2 regions of the Thalassospira sp. ABD4_177 genome follow, and region 1 is predicted to be linked to the other one. Evidence: riboswitches for the same ligand, from Rfam matches in the RefSeq annotation. Region 1 holds a riboswitch; the other holds the start of a gene.

Region 1 (16,013 bases):
AACCACGGCAAAACCTTTGCCGGCATCACCGGCACGGGCGGCCTCAATCGTTGCGTTCAACGCCAGAAGGTTGGTCTGCGATGCGATGTTCTGGATCAGCTCAACAACTTCGCCAATCTTGTCTGCGGCTTCGCGAAGTTCCGCAAACGACTGGTTGGTTTGTTCAACTTCATCCACCGCATCGTTGGCCATACGCGATGATCCGTTGATTTGCTGGTTAACCTCAATGATCGACGCACTGAGTTCCTCGGATGCTGCTGCAACGGTTTGCACATTGCCCGATGCTTCGCCCGATGCCGTGGCAACCACTTGGGTGCGTTGATCGGTGTTTTCCGCAATGGACGATAGTTGTTCGGCATTGCCGTGCATATCACCCGATGCGTGGCGCACCGCTGTCACAATGCGTGCGGAGCCCTGTTCAAAGGCACTGACGGCCTCGGACAGTTGCTTCCCTTTTTCAATCTGCTCTTGCTGGGCTTTTTGTTGTGCTGCACGCAGTTCTTCGGTCTGCAACGCATTTTTACGCAGCTCTTCAAGGGCACTAGCAAGACGACCCAGTTCATCGGGCGCGCCGGTTTCTGTCACCTCGGTTTTGTAGTCTGCTTGCGAAAGACGTTCGACATCAACCATCAGGCTGCCAATCGGGGTTGAGAAACGCCGAAGAACAGATGCAATCGCAAATGCCGAAAGAGCCAGGGCAAGGAGAAGGCAAATGATCACCACAACCAATGCAATCGCGGCGGATACTTTTTTGTCCTCGGCACCCAGAACGGCTTCTTTCATGGCGGTTTGACCGACGGCAACAATCTGATCAAACGGGCCATTACAAAGTGCGGTATAGTCCGCCGCGGCCATTGCCGGTGCCGCACCACCATTCAAACCTGCTTGCAGGTCATTCAGCTTTGCTTGCGTTGATTGCGTTGCTTCTTCCGCCACTTGAACCGCATTTAGCAGCGCCTGGGGAATGCCCGGTCGGGCCATAACGTCATCAATTTCCCGCCACATAAGCTGATAACCACCTTTGCGCTGGTTCCAACTGGCAAAGGCCTCAGCGGTAAGGGGCTCATTGTTTGAGACATATGGACGCAAAAGCGAACATTGGCTGCCGAACCTGTCGCGTACCATCCATGAAGCACGTCGAACCTGGATCATCTCGCCAACAAACGGATCAAGCAGCCGAACATCATTCCCGACTGCAAGCGATACGTCCAAAATGGTGTTAACCACGGCCCGTACCGAATTTGACCATTCCTTGACCTCGGGCACGCTGCGTTGGTCTCTGGGAAGTTTCGTCAGGGCATCAATTTTTGCTTCCTGACTGTTCTGTTCCGCCCATGCCGCCTGAAGATTGGCGATATGTTCTTCAACGCCATCAATCTCGACATTTTCAAGGGCCGCCATCGCGGTGTCGAAACTCTCATCAGCAATGGCGCGCGTTTCGGCAAAGGCCGCTGTCGGGTTGTCTTGCGACACCAGTGCGGTCTGTGTCTTGGAAATCTGTTGCCTTACGCCAAGAACGGCGGAAAAGAGCGACTGATCTGCGCGGGTTGCATTCAAAATTTCAGATGCGTTGTCCGAGCTTTGCCAGCTGATAAACGCGAGAACGCCCGTCACACTGACAAAGCCGATCAGCAAAAGGCTTTGTAGCGATATGATGAGGCGAGATATCGAAGTCCGGAACATATACGTTAAGTCTCCCAAAATGGGTCTATTGCTGTCCAATTGCATAGTATTTTTGGCGATATACAAATTTGTGCCGTCCAACCTGATTTCAAGAAGGAGACTGAAATAACTCAATTTTTTTGGAAATAACGCGCCGGGCAGTCTAAAAATCAGACACAAAGGCATAATCGATCACGCCTTGCAGACGGGCGTTGATCGTGCCGTGAGCCGTACTGTCGGCGAAATTTGGAAACAATGAGGGGGCGAGCCCCGGTGTTTTGTGTTCGGGGTTCGGGGGGCTCGGGCCTTGTTCGAAGGCGCCTCGTTGTGAGGCGTCGTTCCTGGTCTTAACTTCTGGCCCAGTCTTAACTTCAGGCCCAGTCTTTCCTTCTGGCCTGGTCTTTAATTCTGATAGGTGACCGGCACGCTTGGGCTGCGTGCGATGAAGAACGGGTTGCGGAAATCGGCCTTGCCGTAAACGAATCCTGATCCGTCCATATTTTCCACCACACCACCAGCTGCCGCCAGAACCGCGTGACCGGCCCCGATATCCCATTCCATGGTCGGGCCCAGACGCGGATAAAGATCAGCTTCACCGGCTGCGACCAGACAAAGCTTGAGCGAGCTTCCCGCCGGGCGCATTTCCTTGACCGCAAGGTCGCCCAGAAACGCCTTCATCGCTTCGGGATCGCCGTGCGAGCGGGAGCCGACCACGACCACACCATCTTCGGGCATGTCACGCACTGAAATGGCGGTGGTTTTCGGCTCCATGACATTGCCTTCAATCAGCTTTGCACCATCCGGTCCGCCATAATAGAGCTTGTCGATGGCCGGGGCATACACCACGCCCAGAACCGGTTTTCCCTTGGCAATAAGGGCCACATTGACGGTGAACTCGCCATTGCGCTTGATGAATTCCTTGGTGCCGTCCAACGGATCGACCAGCCAGAAGAAATCGGTCTCCCCATTCACATCGGGCACATCGCCCTTGGCGGCACTTTCCTCGGACACGATTTTAACATCCGGGGTCAGCGCACGCAGCCCCGGCAGAATCACGGCCTCTGCCGCGTCATCGGCCTCGGTCACCGGGCTGGCGTCATCCTTGGAACGCACTTCGAAATCGGTCTGATAGATTGCCATCATCGCGGCCCCGGCCTTGCGGGCGATTTCAAGGAGTCCGTTTTCAAGGGCATTGGCATCAGCGGGCAGGGCAACGGTCATGGCTCTCTCGTCTCTCGGGAAAAGTTATCTGTCCCTCGGGAATAGGGAATTTTGACCGTAAGGTCCAGTGCCGCTTTTCAGCTTTGCTTGCCAAACCGCTCGGCCATGACGTCCTTGAGCGCGGCCATCAGATCATCGCTCAGCTGATCAAGGCTGACGACAATCGCGGGCTTGCCCGGGGTGGGGCAGATGCCCGCCATGATCTCCTCGGCCCGCCATTTCACCATCAGGCTTTCGGTCAATTCAACAAGGGTGATGGCGGTGGGTACATGATCGCTTTGAATGCTGGCCGCAAAGCTTTTCGCTTCATCACGCAATGCAAAGATCGGGCAGAATTTCTCGCCAGCGTCGTTTGTCTGCAGCAGCCAGCCATTATGATAAAGCGCCCAAACCCCTTCCCATTCCGCCACCTCGGCGATGAAGTCGGCGTAGCGCGTATCATCTTGTGTCTTGCTTGCCATGGCGTTTAATCCTGCTGATCCCAAAAGCCGCTCGGGGAAGCATCCCGTGAGGATATCCCGCGCGTAATAAACCGCTCTGCGCGCATATTGGGTGACCAGTGATCCATCGCAAGCCCCGCCTTGCGCTTAAGGTGGGCGAGGAAATCTTTCGGATCGGGCAGCTGATCCCAAACTTGCGGCAGGAACAAGCCCCGCCGATTGCCATCCGCCAGAATGATCCCGTCCTCAAACGGCGTCAGCTTGGCAACAAAATCCGCCTCATCGGCAAAGGTAAATGGATGCGGTGGTGACAGCACCGATATCGAAAGCTCCAGATCATCATTGATCTCTTCGCGTGATAATCCGGCAAAGCGCGGATCACGGAATGCTGCCTTGAACGCATTCTCGCAAAGATCAGTCGCAAGCGGCGCATGCGCCATGATCGACCCGATGCATCCGCGCAGCTGCCCGGCCTTCTTGAGTGTCACAAAACACGCCCCCGGTGCGGACAACGCCGGACCAAATTCATTGGGTGAAACCGAAAGCGGCGCCCCGGTCTCAAGCCCATGCAGGATCGATTGCCGACAAAGGCCCAGCATCTCGGCCCCGTGCGTCTTGATCAGATGTTCGGTCGCCTTGGTAAAATCATCCTCGCCGTCCTCGTCGTCATCCTGCATCCCCGATGCCTTTCCGTCATAAAGCGCCCAGGCACCATAGCCGACAACACGCGATTTATCGCCGGTCACATCGCCGGAATTGCGCATGCCAAGCGTCTTGATCGTCATGCCGCGATTGCGCGCCGCAATCAGTATTCCGGCGACCGGCAACGCGCCACAGGCATCGCTGGTGTCGATGTTTTCGGCATCAAAATTCTCGATCATCGTCCGTGTGCGATTATCCATCTGTTGCGCGGTGTCATAATCATGGAAATGCGACAGATCCGATGAAATCACGATCAGGGTTTCCGGCCCGCCCCAAAGCTTCTCGATCACTTCATGCACTTGCCGCGGGCTGCACCGGCTGACCAGAAGCGGCACAATGCCGATATCAGCACCCTCGCCAAACAGGCGCTGGATAAACGGCAATTCGATCTCAAGCCCGTGCTCAAGCGTGTGCGCCTCATCAAGCATCTGCACATGCGGCAACGCCAACGCCTTTTGCAGTGCTGGCAGGTCACAGCGCATCGTGCCAAGTGGCGTCGCAAACCCATCGGCACGCGCCAAAGCAATCCCCTGAAACGCCATGCGGTGTGCCGGCCCAATGATCACAATGCGTTTGATGGTGTCCTTGAGTGCCCTCACCGTGGCAAAGCCAAGCGCCGCCAGACTGCCCGAAAACATCAGACCCGCATGCGGCACAATGATCGCCTTGGGCGGTGTGGCTTCTTGCTGCGCAGCGTCCGACTGCAAAGCTGCACCCATCAGCCCGTCAATCTCGCTACGCAGCAGATCGGCATCGGCCGGATAAAACGTCCCGGCAACAGCAGGCGGGCGGATGATGGTCATGATTGAACTCGGTTTGTGACTATTAATCGTTACGTTCTAGGTACGTTTCGACAATATAAAGGAGATTGGCAGTGGCATGATGGATCGCAAGGCGCACAGCTTTATCGGAGACCGCTTTATCTGGTCCACCATGTCCGCTTTCCCGATTCCGTATTTCGCCAAGCCCCTTTAGCTGGTTGGTGATCGGAGCAAGTTTATCAGATGAAATAGCAGGAAATAGACCGTTCTCTGACGCTTTTTGAACCAAGGGCATATAGGTGTCTCTGGCGCTATACTGTATACCCAAGTCATCGAAGATTGTTTTGAGGGTCGCCTCGACGGCTTTTACGGTATTGTCTATTGCGTTCTGAAGGCTCTCACTCGAACCAGTTTTGTAATCTATGAATGCTTGGCGAAGATAGCCATATGCGTCTGTAAAAAGGTCTTGATTCAACAGGCTGATGGTTGGAATTACAGCATCATTTGTTAGTTCTTCATCATCGACAGGAACAAGATTCATAGAGCTAAACTTGAAGCCAACGCCAGCGAGTCTAAGGCGATAATTTACGCGATATATCGCGTCATCTTTTCCCTGATAGTCACTGCAGTCACAAAGCATTAGTTCTAGAACAGTCAATGCGTATTCTACGTCTTTTAATGTCTCGCCGCCCTCGAGCCCATTATGAAGAAATTGATTTAGTTCTCGCGCGTAGCTGTAGTTCTCCATGTATCCTCTGGGATTACCGGCAGAGTTTAACCGATAAACGCCTAAAGCATGTCGTACTTGTTCGACGATATTTCCGTAGCTGATTTCTCTGTTTTCCAAAATCTGCCAACATTGCGCGCGTGCTTCCTGAGGAAAATGATCTTTCTCAAAAGTTTTCGGCCATTCTCCTCGTTGGGATTTCATTCTCTCAAAGAACAGCATCAAAGCACTTCCCTTGGTTGTTTTCGTGTTACGCGTACAAGCCATAGCATGATAGCTTAACAGTTGAGAGGATAGACAAGCTTTTCTATGGTTTAGTGTTGCAAAGCAATTCCGATACCGTCCCGGCCCGCTACTGGCACCATCTTGAGGATGGCCGCATTCAGTGCGACGTCTGCCCGCGCTTTTGCAAGCTGAAGGACGGGCAGCGGGGCTTGTGTTTTGTCCGCGCGCGCCAGGGCGATCAGATGGTGCTGACGACGTGGGGGCGATCCTCGGGCTTTTGCATTGACCCGATCGAGAAGAAGCCGCTCAATCACTTTCTGCCCGGAACCCCGATCCTGTCCTTTGGCACGGCGGGCTGTAACCTGACCTGCAAGTTCTGCCAGAATTACGAAATCTCCAAAGCGCGCGAGATGGATAAGCTTTCCTCGCTCGCGACACCTGAAATGATCGCCAAGACCGCCAAGGCTTATGGCTGCTCTGCGGTGGCGTTCACCTATAATGATCCGGTGATCTTTCTCGAATATGCCGTCGATGTCGCCATTGCCTGCCGTGAAATGGGTTTACGGACCGTGGCGGTGACGGCGGGCTATATTGGTGATGAGGCGCGCGTGGAATTCTTCCGCCATATGGATGCCGCCAATGTCGATCTGAAGGGTTTTACGGATCGCTTTTATCATCAGCTATGCTCGGCCCATCTGGATGATGTGCTGGAAACGCTTAAATATCTCCGTCATGAAACCGGCGTCTGGGTGGAGCTGACCAATCTTGTGATCCCGGGCGAGAATGATGGCGACGCCGAGTTCCATGAAATGACGTCATGGGTCCATGATGAACTCGGCCCCGATGTGCCAATGCATTTTTCGGCCTTCCACCCCGACTGGAAAATGATGGATACCCCGCGCACCCCGCCCGAAACACTGGTGCGTGCGCGCAGGATCGCCATGCAAAACGGCATCCGCTATGCCTATGTCGGCAACGTCCATGACAAATCCCACAGCAGCACCTTCTGCCATGCCTGCGGCGAGATCCTGATCGGGCGCGACTGGTATCAGTTGTCTGACTGGAACCTTGATGCCCATGGGGCGTGCAAAAGCTGCGGCACCCATTGTGCCGGTGTGTTTCAGGCGCAGCCGGGCCAGTGGGGCCCGAAACGCCTGCCGGTGCGGCTAAAACCCACATCCTGACGAACCCCGTCATTCCGGGCGGAGCGAGAAGCGCAGACCCGGAATCCATCGCGCGGTGGTGCCTTGTAGATCCCCGCTTTCGCGGGGATGACACTGGTTAAGGTTCGGTTGGAGCAGCGACCTGACGATTTCGCTGGCACTCTCGCGTCATATCGCTACATTGCCGCCCAGTTTGATGCGGTTGATAAGAAAGCACACACAGTGGCCGGGATGAAAATTCGCAAAGCACGATTGGGCGATGTCGGGGCAATCTTTGCCATCCGAAGCCGCGTGCGCGAAAACCATCTCTCGGCGTCTGAACTCGCCGAACGCGGCATCACCAAGGCGGCCTTTGGCAAATGGCTTACCCAGGGTTATGGCATCTGGCTTGCCGATCTGGATGGCTCGGCTGCCGGGTTCGCGATTGCGATCCCGAGCGAGGCCACCCTTTGGGCGCTATTTGTCGATCCGGAATTTGAAGGGCGCGGGGTCGGTGCGGCTTTGCTGCGCACCGCCGAAGACTGGCTGTTTGCCAAGGGATGTAATGACATCTCGCTCACCACCGGGGCCAATCCCGATAACCGCGCGCATGGCTTTTATGAAAGCCACGGCTGGCATAGCACAGGCGATGTCGAAAACGACGAGGTGGAATATATCAAATCCAACCCGTCGCTTTCGCTGTTTGATTTCGGCTGATGAACCGTGGCTCAGGCCGCCTGCGTGCTGCTGTCTTGTTTGACGATCCGTTTCAGGATCTTGCGCACCAGCGGTGCGACAACCAGCACACCCGGGAACGCAATCGCCCAGGACGACACATAAGCCCCCATCCACAATTCAAAAAACTTCGACCAGTCCGAAATCGCGATCGATGTCGCGATGCCTGAAATCAGAAAGGACTGGATGCCCGAAAGCAAAAAGGCAAAGGCAACGGGCTCCAGACGGCGGGGAATAAAAGGCTGCATGGGGTCTTCTTCCGATAATGCGAACAATATACCATAAAATTATGATGTAATGTTTTTGTTCGCAAGTCTCTGCGCAATGTCAATTTTCAAGTCGGTTTAATTTCTGGGTAGGCTGCTTTGAGTGACTTCGTTAGCTAGTATTTGGACATGATCTCTCGCATCTTATCCTGAATGGCAGATTGCAAGGGTGGTGTCATTTTAAGAAAACAGTCTATCTCTGACGGCGATAAATATGCATCTGGCTGAGATGTAATTACTGTTTGAACATCTTCATGCTTCCAAGGTTGTAGTCGCCATAGCCCTGGATCTGAGTGTGCGCTGATTTTATTTCTTTTTTCACAAATATCGTTGTGAAGACGCATCTCTGCATCATTGTATGGAATTAGTTTCTTAGGGAAATTGTGACCGCCTCTGCCGGGTGAAAATGGACGCGCGTAACTCACTATCAATGAAGTGACATAATTACATTGATGGAAGTAGGCATTTCCTCTTTTCCAAGGTTTATGGAAGTATCCTTTTTTACGTATGTAAGCAGCGCATTGGCGGGAAAATGCAATATCTTCTCGGGAAATGTGGAGCTTAGTATATTGACGCATGTCATGTTCGCTGAGCTGTATCAACATTTGGAATCCTTGGAGAAACTGGCCATTCCTGCGAGAAGCGGTATGGTTAAACGTACGCTAAAGTAGAATGAGCATCGATGTTTTTGAGTGTTCATAAAATTTAAGAGTGCTTGCGCGTTTCATTTCATTGAAATCCGACACCTTTTTCAACGATAAGCCTTTTCAAGCGCGTTATTCACGCTAGATTAGGAGCAGCATTTTGATGCGCGGTTGCTTGATAAGGACCGCGCGCCCCGAAACATGACAGGAGTCCTGTTCACCATGAAGATCACGTTTTCCGATCTCGCCATTCCGAAAAGCGGTGCGGTTATCGCCTTTGCGACCGAAGGTGCCGATCTGATGCCCAGTGCCGTTGCACTTGATGAGGCAACCGGTGGTGCGATCACCAAGGCGATCAAGGCGTCGACCTTCAAGGGCAAATCGGGCCAGAGCCTGCAGGTGCTGGCACCGGCCAATGTCGATCTGTCGCGCGTGATCATTTTCGGGATCGGCAAGGAAGCCGAATTTGACGTGATTGCCGCCCAGAAACTGGGCGGGTCTGTCACCACGCGTGCCATCTCGACCGGCGAGAAGGAGCTTTCCGTTCTCTTTGACATGGAAGGTCTGGCGTCTGATTTCGCAACCGGTGCGATGCTGCGCGATTATCGTTTCGACAAATACCGCACCACCGAAACCAAGGAAGACAAGCCGGTCCTCAAGGCGCTGAAGATTTCAGCCCACGATCACAAGGACGCCAAGAAGCAGTTTGATTCTGCCAAAAAGGTTGTCGAAGGCGTGTTCTTCACCCGCGATCTGGTGTCCGAGCCGGCCAACGTTCTCCATCCCGAAAGCTTCACCAAGGAAGTCAAGGCGCTCGAAAAGCTCGGGGTCGAGATTGAAGTCCTTGACGAAAAGGAAATGAAAAAGCTTGGCATGGGTGCGCTTCTGGGCGTTGCCATGGGATCGGCCCAGAAACCGGCCATGGTTGTCATGCGCTGGAACGGCGGCAAGAAAAAGGACGCTCCGGTCGCCTTTGTCGGCAAGGGTGTGACCTTTGATACCGGTGGTATCTCGCTCAAACCGGCTGCTGGCATGGAAGACATGAAGTTCGATATGGGCGGGGCCGGTGTGGTTTCCGGCCTGATGAAGGCGCTGGCGGGTCGTAAGGCGAAATGCAACGTGATCGGCGTGGTTGGTCTGGTGGAAAACATGCCGTCATCGACCGCACAGCGTCCGGGCGATGTTGTGACCTCCATGTCCGGTCAGACGATCGAAGTCATCAATACCGACGCCGAAGGCCGTCTGGTTCTGTGTGATGCGCTGACCTATGTGCAGGAAAAACACGATCCGCGTTTGATCGTCGATCTCGCAACCCTGACCGGGGCGGTCATCATTGCACTTGGCCATGAAAATGCCGGTCTGTTCGCCAACAATGATGATCTGGCGACCCAGATCAGCACGGCCGGTCTTTCGGTTGATGAAACCGTCTGGCGTCTGCCGCTGGGATCTGGTTATGACAAGCAGCTCAAATCCGACATTGCCGACATGAAAAATGTCGGCGGTCGTGCGGCGGGCTCGATCACGGCTGCCCAGTTCCTCAAGCGCTTTATCACCAAGGACCGCCCGTGGGCGCATCTTGATATCGCCGCCATGGCCTGGTCAACGTCCGACAAGGAAGTCACGCCCAAGGGCGCGACCGGCTTTGGCGTGCGTCTGCTTGATCGCTTTGTCGCTGATAACTACGAAAACTAAGCCCGCGCGCACTGCGCTGGAATGGATTTTGTGGGGCAGGGTGTTGATCACCTTGCCCCATTTTCATGTTCGGGATAAAACCGCCTTATGGCTGATATCTGGTTTTACCATCTCACCAGCATGCCGCTGGAACGGGCCTTGCCCACATTGCTCTCCAAAACATTGGAGCGCGAAAAGCGTGCCGTGGTGATGACCGGCAATGACCAACGCATTGAAGCCATCAATACCCTGCTTTGGACCTATGACCCGGCAAGCTGGTTGCCCCATGGTTCGAAATCCGATGGCGATGCGGAAATGCAGCCGGTCTGGCTGACCGATGAGGATGAAAATCCCAACGGTGCCCAATTCCTGTTTCTGACCGACCGCGCCATGAGCGAGAAGGTCGGCGAGTATGAACGCGTCATCATGCTGTTTGATGACCGCGACCATGATGCCGTGGCCGAGGCCCGCACCCGCTGGAAAGACTGGAAAGACGCCGGCCACAAACTGTCCTACTGGCAGCAAACCCCGCAAGGATCGTGGGAGAAAAAGGCCGAAAGCTGAGTGCCGGGCAAAGCGCTCAGGCTTCGAAGGAGTATTTTCATGGTAGACAGACATCCCTTGGTGAACCTGATGGCGTGGTCACAGCGTCCGGAGTGGCAGGACCATTATGGTGAAATGGTTGAAGAACACCTGGGCGACACATGTGACCGGTTTGATCTTGATTTCGACGATATTTTTGATCTGTTTTCTGAGGATTTCGGTGCCGTACTGAACGGCTATATTTTCGAGGATTTTGTCACAAAAATCTTTCCCGGAAATCTCAACCTTGCCGATGAATATCTCAAACGCCGGGGATGGAAAGAAAAGCCAGCCATACGCAACTATATCCGCGCGCTGAAAGAATCTCGAATCCGCCTGTACGAAATTTCCGGGATAAAAAAGGACGAAGGCTTTTTTGCCCGCGATATCATGGAAGCAGATGAACCGGTCTGGGTGAGTGAGAAATCCGGAACCCATTTTCTCAGGCAGTGGGACCGGGTAGCCGGGCGGCTTTTGAATGTTAATGGCAAGGTGCAGTTTACCGGCGGTCTTCTGCCTCTGGATGCGGATATGGTTGCTGAGGTTCTTGAGGTAGTGGATCTGATGGCAGAAATCAGCCCTGCCGATATGATGAAACTCACGACCGAAATGACCAGCGAAGCAGATGATCCGGATTTGTCCGCCGCCTTGGCTGAGCTCGACAAGGGTGATCTGGCATTGCCCGATATTGATGAAACAGAGAGCTTGGCAAGCTTGTGCAGCAGTGTCTATGTCCGTCACTGTGTATCACGCATTCTTGACCCCGATATGCCGGTGCTGGTGAATACCGACGGTGATCCGATTGAATGGCACGAAGTGCGGTTTCCGCTGTCAAAGGGGATCACACAGGCAAAGCTGCGGCCCATTCTTAATAATATCCCCGAGCTCAAGATAGAAACGGCCAAGTTCTGGAATTGGCTGGAAACGGATAAACCGGCAACGCAGGCGGAAGTCAGCGATCAAAATGTCAGGATATTGTCCACAACAATGGATACAGGTGGAACTGTTCTTGGAAATGTGGAACTGGAAGGCCGGAATTTGTTTCTTACGACCAATTCGTTTGAGCGCGCAGAGCGTGGTGCAAACATGATTGCGGCTTTCCTCGAAGGCAAGGTCGGGAGACCGGTGGTCCGGATTGTCGAAGCCGATGAGGGCGAACATGGCGCAGATGCGGATCGTTTGCCATCGCGCGATGATCCACAACTCTACGCAACCCAGATTGAAATGGCTGATCAGTATTATCGTCAACTAATCGACCAGCCGGTTCCGGCACTGGATCAGAAGACCCCGCGTGAATTGTCGAAATCACGCCAGCCCGAGGATACTGCAGAACTGGTGCAGTGGATTAAACTGCTCGAAAACCATCTGGAATCAAGCCCGGAAGGCAGTCCCCTGCGAGAGGTCGATGTTTCCTGGATGTGGGATGAACTTGGCGTGTCGCCCTATTGATAGTTTGTGCGGTCGGTGATCCTAAAACGGGCTGGGGGGCGTAGCTCTCAATTGAACATAAACACTTAAACAACTGTAATATATCGGGTTGTAATACGCGCCATGCGTAAAATGCATGGTCATTGTCATTGAACAATGACGTCTAGTCAGATACACAGGACTCATTGATCGCGCCGATTTGCTCCTCAGCTTGCGGGCGCGCTAAAAATGCGGCTAAAGCGAGAGGGCGTATATGCTCCGTATGTACGACCGCCTCGGTTAAGCCGCGGCGGTTTTTTTGTATCTACGGAAAGGTTGAGACCCATGATCCGGCTCTCGAACGTCCATAAAACTTATGCGGCCCGGCGTGGCAGCGACGAACATATCGCATTGCGCGGCATCAATCTTGATATTGCAGCAGGCGAAATCGTTGGCGTCATTGGCCGTTCCGGTGCAGGCAAATCCACGCTCATCCGCTGCATCAACCTGCTTGAATACCCGACATCCGGGACGGTCACGGTCGATGGCACCAATGTCACGACCCTGTCCAAACGTGATTTGCCGCTGTTCCGCCGTCAGCTTGGCATGGTGTTCCAGCACTTCAACCTTCTGTCTTCGCGCACGGTCTATGACAATATCGCACTTCCGCTTGAACTGGCCGGTGCCAGCAAGGCCGATATTGCCAAGGCGGTTGATCCGCTATTGCCGCTTGTCGGGCTTGAAGAAAAGCGTGATCGCTATCCGGCTGAACTTTCCGGGGGCCAGAAACAGCGTGTCGGTATTGCACGCGCGCTGTCATCAAACCCCAAGGTTTTGCTCTGTGACGAGGTCACCTCGGCCCTTGATCCGGAAACCACCCGTCAGATACTGACCCTGCTTAAAGACATCAACAAACGCCTCGGCCTGACCATGGTCGTGATCACCCATGAAATGGCGGTGGTCAAAGCGCTCTGTGACCGTGTGGCGGTGATGGATGGCGGCGTGATCGTCGAAGAAGGCGGGGTTGATGGCATCTTTGCTGATCCCAAGCACGCGACCACCCAGTCACTTCTGGCCGATGAATTCATGGATTTCCGCGCCGGATCGGATGCAAACAATAAGACCACCAACACGACCACCGGTGCTGCAGCCGGGCAGGAGGGCTAAGTCATGTTTTCAACCCTTGCACCCATTCTGCTGCAGGCGACCTGGGAAACCGTTTACATGGTTGCGGTTTCGCTCAGCATCGCCACGGTGTTTGGCTTGCCGCTCGGTGTCTTGCTGGCAACATCCGGCCGTGGAGAGCTGTTTGAAGCGCTGTGGTTCCAGCGCCTGTTTGGCCCGCTGGTCAATGCGACGCGCTCCGTGCCTTTCATCATTCTTGCGGTCGCGATCATTCCGTTTACCCGCTTTGTCGTGGGGACCTCCATCGGGACTTCGGCGGCGATTGTACCGCTGACGGTTGCTGCCATCCCGTTCATTGCCCGCATCATCGAAGGGGCGATCCGCGAAGTGGATGGCGGCCTGATCGAAGCGGCCCAGGCCATGGGGGCGCGCCCGGTGCAGGTCGTGACCAAGGTTCTTCTGCCCGAAGCACTGCCCGGTATCATTCACGGTCTGACCCTGACCGCGGTGACCCTGATTGGCTATTCCGCGATGGTGGGTGCGGTTGGTGCCGGTGGCCTTGGTGATCTTGGTATTCGCTATGGCTATCAGCGGTTCCGCCCGGATGTGATGGCCGCCGTTGTCATCACCCTGATCGTTGTCGTGCAGGCCGTGCAAAGCTTTGGCGACTATCTGGCGCGCAAGGCCGACAAGCGGAATATCTGAGCCTTTCATCGAACAAATTCCGAATGTGAGGATTGCTCACATTCGTCAAATTCCCGCACAAACCCAAAAGAAAACAAGGAGTTTTACAATGCGGTTTTTCTTTAAACTGACGGCGGCTGCGGTTCTCGCATCGGCGCTTACCGGTCCGGCACTGGCCAATGACGCGATCAAGATCGGCGTCACCCCGGGTGCGCATGAAGAAGTCATGGAAGAAGTCGTCAAGGTGGCTGCCACCAAGGGCTTGGACATCGAACTGGTCAGCTTCTCGGACTATGTTATCCCGAACCAGGCGCTTGATGATGGCGATCTGGATGCCAACAGCTTCCAGCATGTGCCGTATTTGGATAACCAGATCAAGGACCGTGGTTATGAGCTGTCGGTGGTTGGGTACAACATCCTGACCCCGATGGGCATTTATTCCAACAAAATCAAAAGCCTTGATGAGCTGCCCGAAGGTGCCGAAGTCGGCATTCCGAACGATCCGACCAATGGCGGCCGTGCGCTTCTGGTGTTGCAGTCCCATGGTCTGATCAAGGTTGATCCGGCGGTTGGTCTTGTCGTCAGCCCGCTTGACGTCATCGAAAATCCCAAGGATATCAGCTTTGTAGAGCTCGATGCGGCCCAGCTGCCGCGTTCGCTTGATGATCTGGATGCGTCGGCGATTAACACCAACTACGCGCTCGAAGCCGGTCTGAACCCGATCAAGGATTCCATTGCAATCGAAGGCAATGACAGCCCGTATGCTAACGTGATCGTCACCCAGACATCGCGCAAGGACGAGCCGTGGGTCAAGACGCTGGTTGAATCCTATCATGATGATGCGGTCCGCAAATTCATCGAAACCAAGTATGAAGGCTCGGTCCTGCCGGTATTCAAACTTCCTGAATAATCTGACCGATTATTCAAAATAATTGAAAAGTCCCGTGGGGTTTGCGCCCTGCGGGATTTTTTTATGGCGATGTGCCAAAACCGCGTAAATCAAATTGTATGAGGAATAGGTTGTCCGGCGTGCACGTCCGGATTTGATCATGGGATTTTCGGTGGTGTGATTTAGGCGGGGAGGCGTGCCGGGTTTTGGGGCGCAGGTGCCGTGGATGGTATGACGCAGTCAGATGACGCCAAGGGGACCCTGAAGCATTTTAATAAGACGTATAGGCTAATCTCTTTGCATTTATTGGAATAGTTATAATAAATAAAAATATGATAATAATATGATTTAAAATAATAAAATTTGAAAAATTTCAGGCGGTGTCTTGTAAATGCTGGGAGGAAACGCATGTATGGGATCATACGACCGCATAATATGTGATCTGCTGGCAGCCCGCGCTATGTGCACAGGATCGCATCCTTGCGACGATCAGGGGCCCAAAAACGCGAGAGCCCCAAAGCCCAAGAGCGAAAAGCCAAAAGCACCATGATCAAATTCGGTCATCTGAAATCCTTCCTTGCCTGTTTTGTGCCGCTTAGTGCGGTGTTCCTGCTCGTCATCGGGCTGCTGGCTTGGGAGCGGGCGAATGTCCGGGGCAAGCAGATCGCCGATGACCAATCCTTTGCGCTCGACAAATCGATTGCCATCATGCGCGAGCGCATCAATGTAGTGGTGTCTGATCTGCTGATCCTGTCCGAGAGCACCCAGCTTGACGCGGTCATAGACGGGCGTACCGACAGGGCGCAGCTTGCCAGCGAGTATGAGCTGTTTGCCTTGCGCCGCGGGATTTATGACCAGATCCGCTATCTTGATCATGACGGGCAAGAAGTGGTGCGGGTCAATTACGGCAGTGGCATTCCCTATACCGTGCCCGCGGGTGAATTGCAGAACAAGGCAGACCGATCCTATTTCAAGCTGGCCGCAAGCGCCCCGCGCGGCACGTTTTACATGTCGGGCATCGATCTGAACCGCGAATTTGGCGAGATCGAACAGCCGATCAAGCCGGTCATCCGGCTGGCATCCCCGGTCTTTGATCGCCTTGGCGACCGTCAGGGTGTTTTGGTTTTGAA
Region 2 (16,013 bases), on a different contig from region 1:
TGATCGCCGGCCCAGCAATGGACATCAAATGGGGCCATGGCGAAATATTTGCGCAATTGCATGGCCGAAGACATGCCGCAATCCCAGAAACTACCGTTATGCAGGCACTGCTGACCGAGTTCCGGGGCATCCATCCCGGCAATATCAACGACCTTTTCGGTGATCATGATGGTGTCGCCATCAATGACATGCACGTCACGCCCCTTGGCGACCAGACCGCCTGAATCAGAAAGCTCGGATGCATTGTCTGCGGCATGAACAGGGTTGCTGTGCCAATGCAGGCCAAAGGCAACGATCGCGGGGATGGCAAGAAGGATGATCAGGCGGGCAACGCGTTTCACACGAACCTCAATGAAATGCAGGGATTGGTGAATGACACTACGGTCATGGCAAAAGAACAAGCAAAAAGAACGGCAAAATGATGACGCGTTCGACGGGGAGCGCGTGCTGATGTGGCAATGGCATCACGGGTGCCATGCACAATAACCGGATGCATTGACGACCATTTGGAGCTACAAGCGGATTTATTCTTTGCTGTCAGGGAAGCTTGTTTGTTCCGTCTGCAACCCATCTTTTTCGTTGTCGGGGTGATGGTCATTATCATCGGTATATCGATGATGGTGCCGTCTGCTGTTGATCTTTATTACGGCAATCCGGACTGGAAAATATTTGCGCAGGCCTCGATCACGACAATCGGGCTTGGCGGTATGGCGTGTCTTGCCTGTCGATCCGATATCGGGCCGCGGGTGACTGCACGGCAAGGCTATGTCCTGACCGTGGTATCGTGGATTGCGATCAGCCTGACCGGGTCCTTGCCGCTTTGGTATTCCTCCCTTGAAATCAGTTTCTGCGATGCGGTGTTTGAAACCGTATCTGGCCTGACAACGACCGGATCGACGATCCTGGCCGGGCTCGATCATTTGCCGCCGGGATTGCTGATCTGGCGATCGATCATGCAATGGCTTGGCGGGATCGGGATCATTGTGACGGCCCTTGCCCTGTTGCCGATGATGCGGGTTGGCGGCATGCAGCTTTTTCAGATGGAAAGTTCTGATCGGTCGGAAAAGCTCAGCGGGCGCATGCGCGACATGTGCCTGCAGATCGTTCTGATCTATACCGTGCTGACCGTCGTATGCGTCGTGCTGTATCGGATCTTTGGCATGCGGTGGTTTGATGCCATCAATTACGGCATGACGACCCTGTCGACCGGCGGTTATGCGACGTCGGATCTGTCCTTTGCCAAGTTTGACACCAGCCTGTCGCTGCACTGGATCGCCATCCTGTTCATGTTTATTGGGGGCCTGCCCTTTACCGCCTATGCTGTTTCCTTACGCAAACGTGCGATCAAGGCCGTTATTGGCAACCAGCAGATCCGGTTATTCTGCCTGATCATTGCGGGCTTCACGCTGCTGCTGACGGTGCGGCTGGTGCAGATTTCGGATGACAGCATCATCCGTTCACTGACCATGGCGGCGTTTAACCTTGTATCGGTGATTACGACAACGGGCTTTGCATCGGGCGATTATCTGCTGTGGGGCCCGGCGGCGGTCATGCTGTTTTTCTTTGCGACCTTTATTGGAGGCTGTTCGGGATCGACTTCGGGCGGGTTCAAGATGTTTCGCCTGTATGTGGTTTTCACCGGACTTCGGACCCATTTCATGCGCCTGCGCAGCCCGTCTGCCGTGGTGGTCAACCGCATTGACCGCCACGAAATCACATCCGACATCTATAACGCGGTGACGGTTTATGTCTTCTTGCTGACCATCAGCTATATCGCGGTGACGATTGCGCTGGGTCTAACGGGGCTTGATCTGATTACCTCGATGAGTGCGGCGGCGACATCGCTTGCCAATGTCGGGCCGGGGCTTGGCAACATCATCGGGCCGGCGGGCAATTTCCAATCGCTGCCGGATTCTGCGAAATGGATCCTTGATGTTGCGATGGTTCTCGGACGCCTCGAATTCGAGACCTTGCTGGTTCTTCTGATGCCATCCTTCTGGCGCGACTGACCTTTTTGCTTTTTCCACACATTGCAGGCCAATTGTGACGGTTGCCACAGACCATCCTTCCGGCATCGGGCAATTTTCAAATACTCAAGCCAGCGCGGACCGAATCTTGTCCGTGTCTGGACAGTCCGTCTTATGGCGGTTCAGCCCGTCCTTTGACATCTGCCTGGCGGTGGTAAGGTCAAAGGGCGGGTTTCTCGCACATAAGTGAAACAAGCTTTGGAACAATCGGTTGCGGGCCACGTTATGGCCCTAGAAAACCGCGCATGGGTGCGATGCGGCAAGGTAGATTTGCGTTGTTTCGATAAATCCCTATAATGCGCGGCCCGCGAGTGATCGCGGCAGTCGAATATGACAACAATTTTTTTCGAGGTTAGACAACTATTATGAGTGCCGAAAATCTCCATGTCGGTGTGATCGGCGCAACCGGTGCGGTTGGCGTCGAGCTGATCAACGTTATGTTTGATCGCAAGTTCCCTGTGGGTGAACTCACCCTGTTCGCTTCCGAGCGTTCAGCGGGCAAGACCGTGGAGACTAAATTCGGCACTAAGACCGTCGCGCTGTTTTCTGTTGAAGAAGCCAAGCAGTGCGACATTGTCTTCCTTGCTGTTTCGGGTGATTTCGCCAAGAAATATGCTCCTCAGATCGCCGAAGGCGCGGTTGTGATTGATAACTCCTCGGCGTTCCGTTTGAATGATGACGTTCCGCTGATCGTGCCGGAAATCAATGGCGACCTTGCCAAGACCGCAAAACTGGTCGCGAACCCGAACTGCACCACGGCGATTGCAGCCGTAGCACTTTGGCCGCTGCATCAGGCATTTGGCCTGAAGAAAGTGATCGTTTCGACCTATCAGGCTGCATCAGGTGCCGGTCAGCCGGGTATGAACGAACTGCGTGAAGGCCTGGCTGCCGGTCTTGAAGGCAAGCCGGTGCCGGCAGAGGTGTTCTCGTCCCCGCTGGCCTTTAACGTTATCCCGCATATCGATAGCTTCCAGGATAACGGCTATACCCGCGAAGAGATGAAGGTTACCTGGGAAACGCGCAAAATCTTTGGCGCGCCGGATCTGCCGGTATCGTGCACCGCGGTTCGCATCCCGACTGAGCGCACCCATTCCGAAGCCATCGTGGTTGAGACCGAAAAGGTTGTTACCCCGGACGCCGCCCGCGAAGTGCTGGCAAAGGCCAAGGGTGTCAAGCTTGTCGATGATCCGGCAAACAACAAATACCCGATGCCGATGACCGCGACCGAACAGTACGATGTCGAAGTTGGGCGCATTCGCACCAACCTGATCTTTGGGGATCACGGCCTGGAACTGTTTGTTGCCGGTGACCAGTTGTTGAAGGGTGCTGCCCTTAATGCTGTTCAAATTGCCGAGGCATCCATCGCCGACTGATCGCGATCCATCCGGATTGAACAGAAAACACCCCCGACAGAGCGTTCTGTCGGGGGTGTTTTGTTTGGGAAAGTTTGGTGTGCGGGCCTATCGATCAGGACAGCGAGATGTGATCCCGACCCGACGCCTTGGCGGTATAAAGCGCGTTATCCACACGTGCCATCAAGGTATCCAGGTCTTCGCCGTCGCGGTACTCGGTGACGCCAGCGCTGATGGTGACCGGGATATGATCCCGTCCAAAGCGGACCGGGGCATTGCGCACATCATCGGCAAGATCCCGCGCCTTGGCCAGGGCTTCCTTGCGATCCTTTCCGGGGAACAGGATGACAAACTCATCTCCACCCCAGCGGCAGATTACGTCTGCTTCCTGCACGTTCTGGCGGATCATGGTCAGAACTTCGCGAAGGGCAGCATCCCCGCCCGGATGGCCATAGCCATCATTGATTTCCTTGAAACCATCAATGTCAAAGCACATGACCGACAGGGCTGTTTTCTGACGCTTGGCGTTCTGTGCGGCCTGAGCAAAGAGCATGTCAAAGACCTGCCGGTTAAAGGTGCCGGTCAGTTTGTCCCGCGAGGCCAGCTCTTCGAGACGTTTTTGATAGTTGCGTACTGTCAGGAAGGCGACGAGCCCGACGATAACCGTGATCAGAAGCGATATCGCGATATTGATAAACAGCGTGTTTTGCAGGCGCTCGTCAGATGAATAGTCGCTTTGTTCGACAATCAAGAGCCAGCCAAATTCGGGCACCAGACGGCTGTTGACGAAATAGGTGTGTCCGCCATCTTCGTAGCTGATCGACGCGCCCGGCGATGTCAGGATTTTGGTCGCCTGATTGCGCATGCCCGGGCGTTCCTGCAGGCTGTGCGCATCGCCAAAGCCGCTGCCGCGCAGGGTGACGTGGCCTTCGGTATCGATGAAATAGATCGTTCGGCCATAGCGTGCCTGATAGGTCTCGATCAGGTTGGTCACAGAACTGACGGCAAGCCCCACACCGGTAATGCCGATGACATTGCCGTCATAATCACGCACCTGGTAATTGACGAAAATCGACATGCGTGACCGGTCGACCGTGTCCTGATCGATGTTGATTTCATAGGGCTGCTTGCTGTCGCGCGCCCGGAAATACCAGCCATCTGCCGGATCATCTTCACTGACCTGCTTGATCACGCCGGTCGGGTGATAGTAGTTCCGGGTTTCCTCGGAGATGAAATAGGACGTGATGGTGTCGTAGCGTGACTGGATCTCGGCAAGATACTTGGTGATCCGTTCCTGATCTGTCTCACCCGACAGCACCCAGTCGCGAAAGAAGGTGTCATGCGCCATCAGCGAAGAAATAAAGATCGGCTGCAGCAGATCGCGCTGAATTTCTGAATAGATGTTGTCGCTGGTGAGCGGCAGCGTGCTTTCGGAGATTTGTTCTTCAAGGGAATCGCGCGCGACATAAAAGCTCACAAAGCTTGTTGTCAGAAACCCGACAGCAAGCAAGACGCACAGAACAATCGCGAAGTATAGTTTCTTTCCCCGCACGGGAAGCTCCCAATAGACAGTCACAGGTGGCAATCGATGATTGTATACATCGTTTATGGCCAGCCTAATCTAGGGGAAACTGAGTCATGTTGCACGACACAAATCAATTACCCGCCGGTTTGTATGGGGCAATTGCTGTTGGGGAAGTCTATCGAAACCGGGGCGCGATTTTGAACCTTTCTGACCGGTCGCCCAGCATATCGAAATCGCGGGAATTCTTGGCGTATGTGCGGGGGATGTCTGGGATTATCGGGGGCCGTGCAGCGTTTCTATTTGGGGAATGCGAACCGGGCGGCGATGGCGAATACTGGCTGTTTTTATGGGGAACTTGCTTGTTTTGTCAGGGTGTTCGCGTGAGTAAAGGATGAAAAGGACTGGACATTGTGGCGTCATGTGCCAAGAATTTCGCTGCTTGTGATGAATGGGGTACATGTTGACCGGTTTTTCGGGTATGCAGTGCCTCCCAGAACAGAACATCAGACGCACCATATGCCGTTTTCCCGGGGGGATTGCACGGCGTATGTGCCAAGAGGCGTTTCATTGATCGATTTCCGTCCCATTCTTTTCATCGTTGGCATTCTGCTATGTACGTTGTCGATCGGCATGTTTATCCCGGCACTGGTTGACCTGTATTACGGTCAACGCGACTGGATCGTGTTCTCGGCGGCGTCCTTTGTGTCGCTGTTTGTCGGCGGCGCATTGATCATGATGAACCGCATGGATAATCTTAAGATCAACTCGCGCCAGGCCTTTATTCTGACGACGTTAAGCTGGCTGGTTTTGACTGCGGCGTCCGCCTTGCCATTTGCCTTTTCCGATCTGGATATGTCCTATACCGACGCGTTCTTTGAGGCGATGTCGGGTATCTCCACGACCGGGTCGACGGTGATGGTCGGCCTTGATAGTGCGCCGCAGGGGATCTTGCTATGGCGGGCTTTGTTGCAGTGGCTGGGCGGGATCGGGATTATTGTCATGGCGATTGCCGTCATGCCGATGCTGCGCGTTGGTGGTATGCAGCTTTTCCGCATGGAAAACTCCGATAAGTCTGACAAGGCGTTCCCGCGTGCGACCCAGATCGCCATGGGCATTGCGATGCTTTATCTGGGCTTTACCGCCCTTTGGGCGATCATGTTGTGGTCGGCGGGCATGACGCCATTTGATGCGATTGCCCACGCAATGACAACGATTGCGACCGGCGGGTTTTCGACCAAGGATGCGTCGATCGGGCATTACGACAATGCGACAATCGATGTCATCATTACGCTGGGCATGGCGACCGGGGCGCTGCCATTCATCCTGTATCTGCAAATGCTGCGTGGACAGGGGAAACCGCTGTTTCGGGACAGTCAGGTGCGCTGGTTCATTACAATTGCAGTGACGATCATTGTCAGTCTCGCACTGTGGCATTCCAAAACCAATGGTGTCGACTTCCTGTATGCGTTGCGCTTTACGTCGTTCAATATCATTTCGGTCATGACCGGTACCGGCTATGCCACCACGGATTACGGTTTGTGGGGGCCGTTTGCGGTGACGGTATTCTTCTTTGTCATGTTTATTGGTGGCTGTGCGGGCTCGACAACCTGCGGGGTGAAAATCTTCCGTCTTCAGGTTTTGTATGAGATCGCCAAAATTCAGCTGTCGCACATGCTGCGCCCGCACGGTGTTTTCATTGCGTACTACAACCGCAAACCGCTGTCCGAAGATGTTACGGAATCGGTATTGAGCTTCTTCTTCCTGTTTGTTTTCTGCTTTGTGGTGCTTGCGGCGGCCCTTGGCGCGATGGGGCTCGATTTCATTACCGCGGTGTCGAGTGCCGGTACGGCAATTGCCAATGTTGGGCCGGGTCTGGGACCAATTGTCGGGCCGTCGGGGAACTTCGCAACCCTGCCGGACGGGGCCAAGTGGCTGATGTCGATCGGGATGCTGATTGGCCGTCTCGAGGTCTTTACGGTTCTGGTCCTGCTGTTCCCGGCCTTCTGGCGGGACTAAACAAAACTCAAAACGATTAGCGCGAAAATTTCAAGCACCTGCAGGCGACGCTTGCAGGTGCTTTTTCATGTGGTTGACATTATAGGACAATTGACCTAATTCTAGAAATAGGACAAACGTCCTAAATCAGGTTGAATTGTGCGGATAGATCAAAACATGGCAGCAGAAACACGGGATCGAATTATCGAGGCAGCGGACCTGCTATTTTATCAGCAAGGGTTTGAAGCCACGTCATTTGCAGCTATTGCGGCCAGTGTCGGCATATCGCGTGGCAATTTCTATCACCACTTCAAAACCAAGGATGACATCCTTGATAGCGTGATCAACCGGCGTCTTGCCACTACCGAGCAGATGCTTGATCGATGGGAAGTGACCGGATCAGACCCCGCTGAACGCATTCGAAGCTTCATTCATATCTTGATTGTTAATGGCGAGAAGATCCGGAAATTCGGCTGCCCGGTGGGGACGTTGTCGTCAGAATTGGCGAAGTTGAACCATGCCGCGAAAAGCGATGCCGCCGCACTGTTTACTCTGTTTCGCAGCTGGTTATGTCGCCAGTTCGAACGGTTGGGCTTTGGCGAAAGATCGGATGAACTGGCCATGCATGTCCTTGGCCGAAGCCAGGGTGTCGCGACCCTTGCCAATGCGTTTGACGATGATGGTTTCTTGCATCACGAGGTCGATCTGATGTGTGCCTGGCTTGACGATCAGATTGCCAGACTTGCCACCACCAACAACTCAATCAGGGAGTAGAGGATGTTTACGATTTTTTTGAAGTTTGCTGAAAATCGCGAAAAGGCCCTGGAATTCATGGACGCGCACAAAGCATGGATCAAGCAAGGCTTTGATGATGGTGTGTTTCTGATGGTCGGGAGCCTGCAACCCAATATGGGCGGTGCCGTTCTGGCGCATGGTGTGTCACGAGATGCGATTGAAGCCCGTGTGAATGATGACCCATTCGTTGCTGAAGGCATCGTTACAACTGAGATTTATGAAATCTCGCCCGCGCGCACGGATCAACGCCTTAATTTTCTGATGGCTTGAACCATGAGCAAAACAACAATCGGAACGGACGGAAAATGTCGGTGCGCATGGTGTGATGCTGCGCCCGAATTTAACGCCTATCACGACACGGAATGGGGCTTTCCGGTTACCGATGACATCCGGCTGTTTGAGAAAATCTGTCTTGAAGGGTTTCAGTCGGGATTAAGCTGGCGCACGATCCTGAGCAAGCGCGAAAATTTCCGCAAAGCCTTTGCCGGTTTTGATTTCCACAAGGTTGCGGAATTTGATGATGGGGATGTTGAGCGCCTGCTTGCGGATGCCGGGATCATCCGACATCGCGGCAAGATCGAAGCATCGATTAATAATGCCAAACGGGCCTGCGTGATGGTCGCCCGGGAAGGGTCACTTGCCGCATATTTTTGGCGCTTTGAACCGAAACCAGACGAAGTTGACCCTCCACAGTCAGCGTCGACATCGCCAACGTCGGTTGCACTTTCCAAGGATCTCAAAAAACGGGGATGGAAGTTTGTCGGGCCGACGACCGCGTTTGCCTTCATGCAGGCGATGGGCCTGATCAATGATCACGCGCAAGGTTGTTTTTTACGACAACAGATTGACGATATTCGTCAGTCGATGGTGCGGCCAACCTGAAACACAGCGATAAAAAACACCCCTTTCCCGGATGTGGGCAAGGGGTTTTGAGGGCGGGGACCGGTACGGGGCCCCTGATGATAATCCGGCAAGGATTATGGGGCTTTGTCGTTCCGTATTTCTTGAAGTCCAGCCAAGGGGACAGCTGCAACAGGGTATCGGGCGGCTTCAAAATCAATAGGGTACGGCAGTAAATCAGGTGGCGACACCGAACCTTGGGTCAGGAGCGGATCGGGGATCGGGATCAGGCCCGGCATCGCCATAACCCAAAGTGACAAATGCCAATCAAAAGATAAAATCGAATATCAAATAAAATTCGATAGAAAAAATCTATGATTTGGGTGCGTTGCGGTGGTGCGATGCCGCAGAAATCAACTGTTGATCGGTAATTTGACTGTGAAAACAGCGCCGTCTGGTCCTGTTGCAGTGAGGCTAAGTTCACCGTTATGGGTGCTGATCAGTTCGCGCGCGATGGCAAGACCAAGTCCCGTACCGCCTTCGCGTCCACTGCCGGCAAACGGTACGAACAGGTTCTTGATCGCCTTTTCAGGCAGTCCCGGGCCGTTATCGGTGATGACAACATCAATGAAATTGCGAGATTTTTCCGGTTCGGTGCGGCTTTCCGCGCCGCTTTCTGGTTCAGGCTGAATTTTGTGGGTGATGGTTACAACAGTGGCCCCGGCTTCGATCGGGTTGCGCATCAGGTTGCTAAAGGCGCGAAACAGCATGTCGTAATCGGCTTCAAGCATGACATCGTCGGGAAGGTCGATCTCGATACGGGTTGGGCAGGGTTCATCGTCCTTGCGCGCATCACCCATAACACCATCAAGAAGCTGCTCGCATTTTTGCAGCAAGATCTGATCACGGATTTCTTCAATCAGCTCAATCAGGGTAAAGGTCGCCAAATCACGCGGCGGCGGGGTTTCACGCGCAAATGACAGGGTTTGTTCACTGATATAAACCGCGCGTTCCATCGATGATAACAGGCGTGGCACAACAGCGCGGACTTCGTCATCTTCGCTTTTGGCAAGTTGTTCTGTCATCAGCATCGAGGTGGCCAACGCATTGCGCAGATCATGACTGATCTTGGTGGCTGCCGTGCCAAGGGCGGCAAGGCGGCGGCGCTGATTAAGCATCGCCTGAATGTCTTGCTGCATCATCGCCAGTTCCTGGCGCGCCACACCAATCTCGTCATCACGTTCGCCCGGCGTGATCAGGGCAGCTTTGTCCTGCGGGTCTTCGCGAAAACGAATCATGTCATGGGTCAATGTCCGCATCGGGCGGACCAGCAGACGGTTAAGCGCGAAATAGACCAGGCCTGCGGTAAAGAACGAGATCATCAGCGACAGGCCGAACACCCGCCAGCCGAAATTGCGCATCGCCTCGGTCAGGCGATCTTCGTGAACAAGGACTTCGATCTCGAAATCTGGCGCCATGGATGGCATGCCAACCACGCGCAATACCCGATTTTCGGTCTGGCTAAGGGTTGATAACCCCTCCATCAGCGCCATCGGGATCGAGAAATCTGTCAGCTGAACTTCCTTGTCGACCTTGGCGGGCATGTCATCACGCTGAAGCAGCAATTTGCGATCTTCGCGGCGCAGGATGACCGCCTCAATCCCGGCATTGGAAAGAAGTTCACGTTCAAGATCGTCGGGGATCATCTGGTCGGGTGTGGCTTCAAGGGCAAGGGCGGCGAGATAGCCTGAATCAAGATGCGCCTTGAGCCAGTCAATGCGAAAGCGCGCGACAGAGGGGGCAAAAACAAACACCTCTGCCAGCATCACAAAGCTTACCGTCAGCACCAGAAGGCGCGCGGAAAGCGATTTGGCCCAGGGGGGCAATTTGAGATGCCGGTTATTCATGTTTGGATGTTAGGCCAATAAGGCGAAAAAAGTACAGCAATACAGGTGCTTGTTTTCATGCGCGATTCAGGCAAGCCGGTTATCCGAACTTAAGCAGGAACCGCACCAGCTTGCGCGTTTTTTCGCTAAACAGGCTGGGCGTGTACCAGGTGCCGGCGACGCGTTTGGACAGTTCGCCAAGGGTCGGATAGGGCGCAATCATCCCGGCAATGGCGCCGATCTTCATTTTCTTGCTGATGGTAAGTGACCAGACGCCGATCAGCTCGCCTGCCTGCCGCCCGACAATGGCAGCGCCAAGAATTCGGCCCTTTGGCGTGGTGATGACCTTGATGAAGCCTTCGGTTTCGGCTTCTGCGCGGGCGCGGTCGTTTTCCGCGTAGTCCCATGTCACAACGCGGATATCATCGCCGAACTTCTCGCGCGCGGCTGTTTCGGTCAGGCCGACCTGTGCCAGTTCCGGGCTGGTATAAGTTACCCATGGCACGCCACTGTGATCGACCTTGGCCGGAAGGTGGAAAAGCGCATTGCGGATCACGATGCCCGCGTCATATCCCGCCATGTGGGTAAATTGCAGCCCGCCGGTGACATCACCAATCGCAAACACCTTACGGTTTGAGGTGCGCAGACGGGCATCAACCGAAATGCCGCGGTCGCTGTGCTCAATACCGGCATCTGACAGGCCAAGAGTTTCCACATTGGGCTTGCGGCCGGTTGCCAGCAAAAGGTGGCTGCCTTCAAGGGTGATCTCGATACCCTGATGTTCGATCACGACCCTGATCTGATCATTTACATCAAGGACTTCCTTGGTTTTGGCACCTTCATAAAGACTGATGCCATCGGCCTTGATGCGGTCACGCACCACAGCCACCAGATCCGGATCGTCCTTGGGCAGGATGGTCCCCATCTCAATCACGGTGACCTTTGCGCCGAGCTGGTGATGGGCCTGCGCCATTTCCAAGCCAATGGGGCCGCCGCCAATAATGATCAGATGATCCGGGCGGCTACGGTTTTCAAAAATGGTTTCGTTGGTGAAATAGCAAACGCTTTCCAGTCCCGGGATCGGCGGAACAGCCGCGCGCGAACCCGTGGCAATGACAAAGCGTTTGGCCCTGATTGTGGTGTCGCCAGCAATGACTTCGCGCGGGCTGGTAAAGTGTGCTTCGGCCTGAATTACGGTGCAGCCGAGTTCTTCGAATCGCTCGACCGAATCATGCGGGGCAATGCCCGCAATGACGGAATGCACATGATCAATTGCACGGCCAAAATCGACATCGACTTGACCGGTCGCAACACCAAACCGTGATGCGCGGCGCGCATTTTCCGCGGCATGACCGGCCGCCAAAAGCGCCTTGGACGGAACGCAACCTGTATTAAGGCAATCGCCCCCCATCTTGCCCTTTTCGATCAGGACAACCTTTGCGCCCATCTGGACCGCACCCGCCGCGACAGACAGGCCGCCGGACCCGGCGCCAATCACGCAGATATCGGTATCGATAATTTTACTCATTTGAGTTGGCCCCGTTTTTACGTTGGCGCAGTTTTTTATAGGCGACTGGCAACAGGGCCAGCACGGCCAGTCCGATGATCGGGGTCAGGATACGCGGTTCAAAGATGATGCCAAGATCAGGCGTCTTGCCCTGATCAAACAAGGCGCCAAGTCCATCGCCGATAGAGGCATAGACGAAAGTACCCGGAATAATGCCGATCATGGTCCCCAGAACAAAGGAGCGCAATTTGACCCCAAGAAGGGCGGGCACAAGATTGACCAGCCAGAACGGGAAAATCGGGATCAGGCGCAACACCATCAGATAGCTGAAGGCGTTTTCAGCAAAGCCTTCTTCCATCTTGCGAACGGCGTTACCGGCCTTGGCCCGCATCAGATCATAAAATGCATAGCGCGCGGCAAGATAAACAATTGTCGCGCCAATGGTGGCCCCGACCACAACATAGGTCGTCGCAAGAAACGATCCGAACAGAAAGCCACCGGTAATGGTCAGGATCGATCCGATTGGCAGAGACAGGGCGACCGAAACAACATAAAGCCCCACAAAGACCAGAATGCTTGAAACCGGATTGCCGGCAACAAAACCCTGCAACAGGTCGCGGTTTTCACGCAGCGTATCAAATGACAGCACATCAAGGATACCGCTCGCCCATGCCAGAACCAGTCCGCAAATCAGGATCATCACCGGCAAAAGCTTGCGCCAGAGCGGCTTGGGGGTGCCTTTGATTTCTGCCGGGAATTCTGGTTTCTGGTCGGACAAGTGTGACACCATTGAACTGGTTTTGGTCATTTATTTCAGGCTCTTGCAAGTCGTGTGTTCGCTACGATGTGCAAATCCCGAAAAACAGGATCGCATTATTTGTTCCAACATTAGAGAGAAATTTCAAAACTTGCTTATGAACTGCTTTCACCATTCCGTGAGCTGCGATTGTGTTATCCGATGTGCAAGCGCACCCGGATATGCGCAAAAATCCTGAGGGTGTGGCGCTTGACGTAGGGGAAAACTGGTCGTATCGTCACCGCATCGTGGGATTTGTCGACCGGCTTGCGGCCACGTAAAAAATCGCTAAAGAGGGGTGTTCTGGCTTCGGCCCTGACCCATTCACGCCGGTCAGGGTTTTTTTGTGTCCGGATCACACCAATATCCGGGCATGTAGGAGCAAGACGATGACGACCGAAAAAAAGGCTTCCGATAACTGGCGCGCGGCGACCCGTTCTGTACGTGGCGGCACAGCGCGCAGCGGCTTTTGCGAGACTTCCGAAGCCATCTTTATGAATTCCGGCTATGTGTATGACACCGCTGCTGAGGCAGAGGCCTCCTTTGATGGCAGTGGCCCGGAACGCTATGTCTATTCCCGTTTTGCCAATCCGACCGTTGGGATGTTCGAAGAGCGCCTTGCCCTGATCGAGGGCGCGCAATATTGCCGTGCGACGGCATCGGGCATGTCAGCGGTGTGGAATGCATTGGCAGCCAGCACCAAGGCCGGTGGTCGCGTGGTTGGATCGCGCGCCTTGTTCGGATCGTGTGAATTTATCCTGACCACGCTTCTGCCGCGGTTCGGGGTTGAAACCGAACTGGTGGATGGCACCGACAAAGACGCATGGGAAAAGGCGCTGTCGAAACCGGCAGATGCGGTTTTCCTTGAAACCCCATCCAATCCGACGCTTGAAGTTCTTGATATCGCCTTTATCTCTGAACTGGCGCACAAGGCCGGTGCAAAGGTGATTGTCGATAACGTGTTCGCCACCCCGATCCTGCAAAAGCCGATGGAACTGGGTGCTGATATTGTCGTCTATTCCGCGACCAAACATATCGATGGTCAGGGCCGTTGCCTTGGCGGGGCGATCCTGTTTAACGACAAGGAATGGCACGACGAACATCTGACCACTTTCCTGCGTCATACCGGGCCGAGCATGAGCGCATTCAATGCCTGGGTGCTACTCAAGGGTCTTGAAACCCTGAGCCTGCGTGTTGATCAGCACATTCGCAATGCAACTGCATTGGCCGAATTCCTTACGGAACAGCCACAGGTGTCACGCGTTCTGTATCCGGGACTGAAAAGTCACCCGCAGCACGAATTGGCAATGCGCCAGATGTCTGGCCGTGGTGGTGGATTGATTGCGATTGAGCTTGCCGGGGGCAAGGCAGCGGCATTCTCGCTGCTTGATAACCTCAAGCTGATTGATATTTCCAACAACCTTGGCGATGCAAAAAGTCTGGCGACCCATCCCTGGACCACGACCCACCAACGTGTGCCAGCCGAGGACAAGGTAACGATGGGCATTACCGAAGGCATGCTGCGTCTATCTGTCGGTCTGGAGGATGTTGATGACCTCAAGGAAGATCTGTTGGCGGCCCTTGCTGTTTAAAAGCTTGAAGCAACAGTAATCCTGACATCGATCCGGCCCGTACATTGTGCGGGCCCTTTAGTATTCGCCCCGATCTTATGCCGGTTTGTTTTGACAGGCGACTGGTAGTTTCGGGACGGATTGTTTAGGGTCAGGACCTATTAATTTGATTGGAATGGCATACGTTATATATGTGGGATCCAAGGAAAAGCCCGCAGAGCGGGTGGGAACCCCGTGCAAGGGGTTTGACGTAGGAGCTCGCAAATATAACGTATGTCTTGCAGATCGATCAGATTTGCACGGCCTACTTTGTCGCAAAAACTTGAAAGATGTATATCTTCCGGCATTTTTGCTTCGCGTATCCGAACAAATCTGATCGACCATTCGAACCAAATTAATAGGTCCTGACCCTGCATAAAGGTCCATCTATCGCAATCTTGGCTGACGCAAATTTGACTGGAACACCCTTGGCCCGGAGATATGCATGTATTCGACCGTAACCCACGACATCAAGGTATCGGTAAAGCCGATGTTCCTAGAGGACGAATCAGATCCGGAAACCCATCGTTATGTTTGGGCCTATCGTATCGAGATTGAAAATCTTGGATCAAAAACCGTTCAGTTGTTGAACCGTCATTGGCAGATTACGGATTCGCGGGGCGAAACCCAGGAGGTCAAAGGCCCGGGCGTCGTTGGCGAACAGCCTGTTCTGGCGTGCGGTGAAAGTTTCAATTACACAAGTGGCGCGCCATTGACCACGCCAAGCGGCTTCATGGTCGGGACTTTCGAGATGACGGATATGGACGGCAATCATTTTGATATTGCGATTCCGGCCTTTTCGCTCGACAGTCCGCATGGGCAACACACTGTGAACTGATCGGATCAGCCAACAGTATCAGTTAAAGCGGGTCAGGAGCCCCACCAAGGCAGGCGTTAATCCTGCGGAATATGACAAAAGGATTTGGTATGTGCAGCGAACATAACCCGGTGAAGCGTCCGACACGCGAAGAAGCAGAAGAAGCGGTCCGGACACTTCTGCGTTGGGCCGGGGACGATCCCGACCGCGAAGGTCTGCGCGGAACCCCTGATCGTGTGGCACGCTCTTATGGCGAATTCTTTGCCGGTTATCAGCAGGACCCGGCAGAAATCCTGCGCCGGACGTTCGAAGAAACCGACGGCTATGACGAGATGGTCGTTCTGCGCGACATTCGCGTCGAATCCTATTGTGAACATCACATGGTGCCGATCATCGGGGTTGCCCATGTCGCCTATCTGCCGCGCCGCCGTGTTGTCGGTATTTCCAAGCTGGCCCGTGTGGTGGAGGTCTATGCCAAACGCCTGCAGATTCAGGAAAAGATGACGGCACAGGTCGCCAACACCATTCAGGAAGAACTTGATCCGCTTGGTGTTGCGGTGGTGATCGATGCCAACCACCAATGCATGAGCACGCGCGGTGTCCACAAGACCGGCGTTTCCATGGTAACCAGCCGGATGCTGGGGGCGTTCCGCGATGATCCGATCACGCGTCGCGAATTCTTTGCCATGATCGGTCGCTAACACCAATCCGATCCTGCCATACAAAAAGCAGCGGTATTAACCGTCAAGTATTAAAGCATAGTGGTCACGCATTCTCGCATTGAGGATCGTGACCATTTTTCTGACGACGGCAATGACAGCAACCTTTCCTGGTTTTCCGTTTTCAGTCAGGCGCTTATAGAA

The links. Region 1 has a riboswitch for S-adenosylmethionine ahead of ACXAF0_RS13835 (methionine ABC transporter ATP-binding protein). Riboswitches for the same ligand answer to the same signal wherever they lie in the genome.
Positions count from the first base shown of each region.
Region 2: it holds a riboswitch for S-adenosylmethionine, as region 1 does, so the genes downstream of both, metZ (O-succinylhomoserine sulfhydrylase) here and ACXAF0_RS13835 (methionine ABC transporter ATP-binding protein) in region 1, are expected to answer to the same signal.

Region 1 covers NZ_JBSWWO010000002.1:236,158-252,170, reverse strand. The annotation lists gene ACXAF0_RS13895 (methyl-accepting chemotaxis protein) at 1-1,683, opposite strand, end outside; gene cysQ (3'(2'),5'-bisphosphate nucleotidase CysQ) at 2,065-2,883, opposite strand; gene ACXAF0_RS13885 (DUF2750 domain-containing protein) at 2,961-3,344, opposite strand; gene amrB (AmmeMemoRadiSam system protein B) at 3,350-4,828, opposite strand; gene ACXAF0_RS13875 (DUF7014 domain-containing protein) at 4,851-5,735, opposite strand; gene amrS (AmmeMemoRadiSam system radical SAM enzyme) at 5,834-6,922, shown strand; gene ACXAF0_RS13865 (N-acetyltransferase family protein) at 7,133-7,597, shown strand; gene ACXAF0_RS13860 (DUF2798 domain-containing protein) at 7,609-7,863, opposite strand; gene ACXAF0_RS13855 (hypothetical protein) at 7,998-8,486, opposite strand; gene ACXAF0_RS13850 (leucyl aminopeptidase) at 8,748-10,217, shown strand; gene ACXAF0_RS13845 (DNA polymerase III subunit chi) at 10,305-10,760, shown strand; gene ACXAF0_RS13840 (hypothetical protein) at 10,761-12,227, shown strand; SAM riboswitch at 12,388-12,465, shown strand; partial or broken gene ACXAF0_RS13835 (methionine ABC transporter ATP-binding protein) at 12,531-13,259, shown strand; gene ACXAF0_RS13830 (methionine ABC transporter permease) at 13,356-14,015, shown strand; gene ACXAF0_RS13825 (MetQ/NlpA family ABC transporter substrate-binding protein) at 14,104-14,904, shown strand; gene ACXAF0_RS13820 (diguanylate cyclase domain-containing protein) at 15,430-16,013, shown strand, end outside.
Region 2 covers NZ_JBSWWO010000001.1:806,656-822,668, forward strand. The annotation lists gene ACXAF0_RS03730 (thermonuclease family protein) at 1-341, opposite strand, end outside; gene ACXAF0_RS03735 (TrkH family potassium uptake protein) at 552-2,009, shown strand; gene ACXAF0_RS03740 (aspartate-semialdehyde dehydrogenase) at 2,393-3,400, shown strand; gene ACXAF0_RS03745 (sensor domain-containing diguanylate cyclase) at 3,495-4,931, opposite strand; gene ACXAF0_RS03750 (TrkH family potassium uptake protein) at 5,472-6,920, shown strand; gene ACXAF0_RS03755 (TetR/AcrR family transcriptional regulator) at 7,077-7,673, shown strand; gene ACXAF0_RS03760 (YciI family protein) at 7,677-7,964, shown strand; gene ACXAF0_RS03765 (DNA-3-methyladenine glycosylase I) at 7,968-8,576, shown strand; gene ACXAF0_RS03770 (ATP-binding protein) at 8,948-10,441, opposite strand; gene ACXAF0_RS03775 (dihydrolipoyl dehydrogenase family protein) at 10,521-11,948, opposite strand; gene ACXAF0_RS03780 (TVP38/TMEM64 family protein) at 11,941-12,735, opposite strand; SAM riboswitch at 12,962-13,036, shown strand; gene metZ (O-succinylhomoserine sulfhydrylase) at 13,113-14,315, shown strand; gene apaG (Co2+/Mg2+ efflux protein ApaG) at 14,779-15,171, shown strand; gene folE (GTP cyclohydrolase I FolE) at 15,261-15,851, shown strand; gene ACXAF0_RS03800 (IS110 family transposase) at 15,888-16,013, opposite strand, start outside.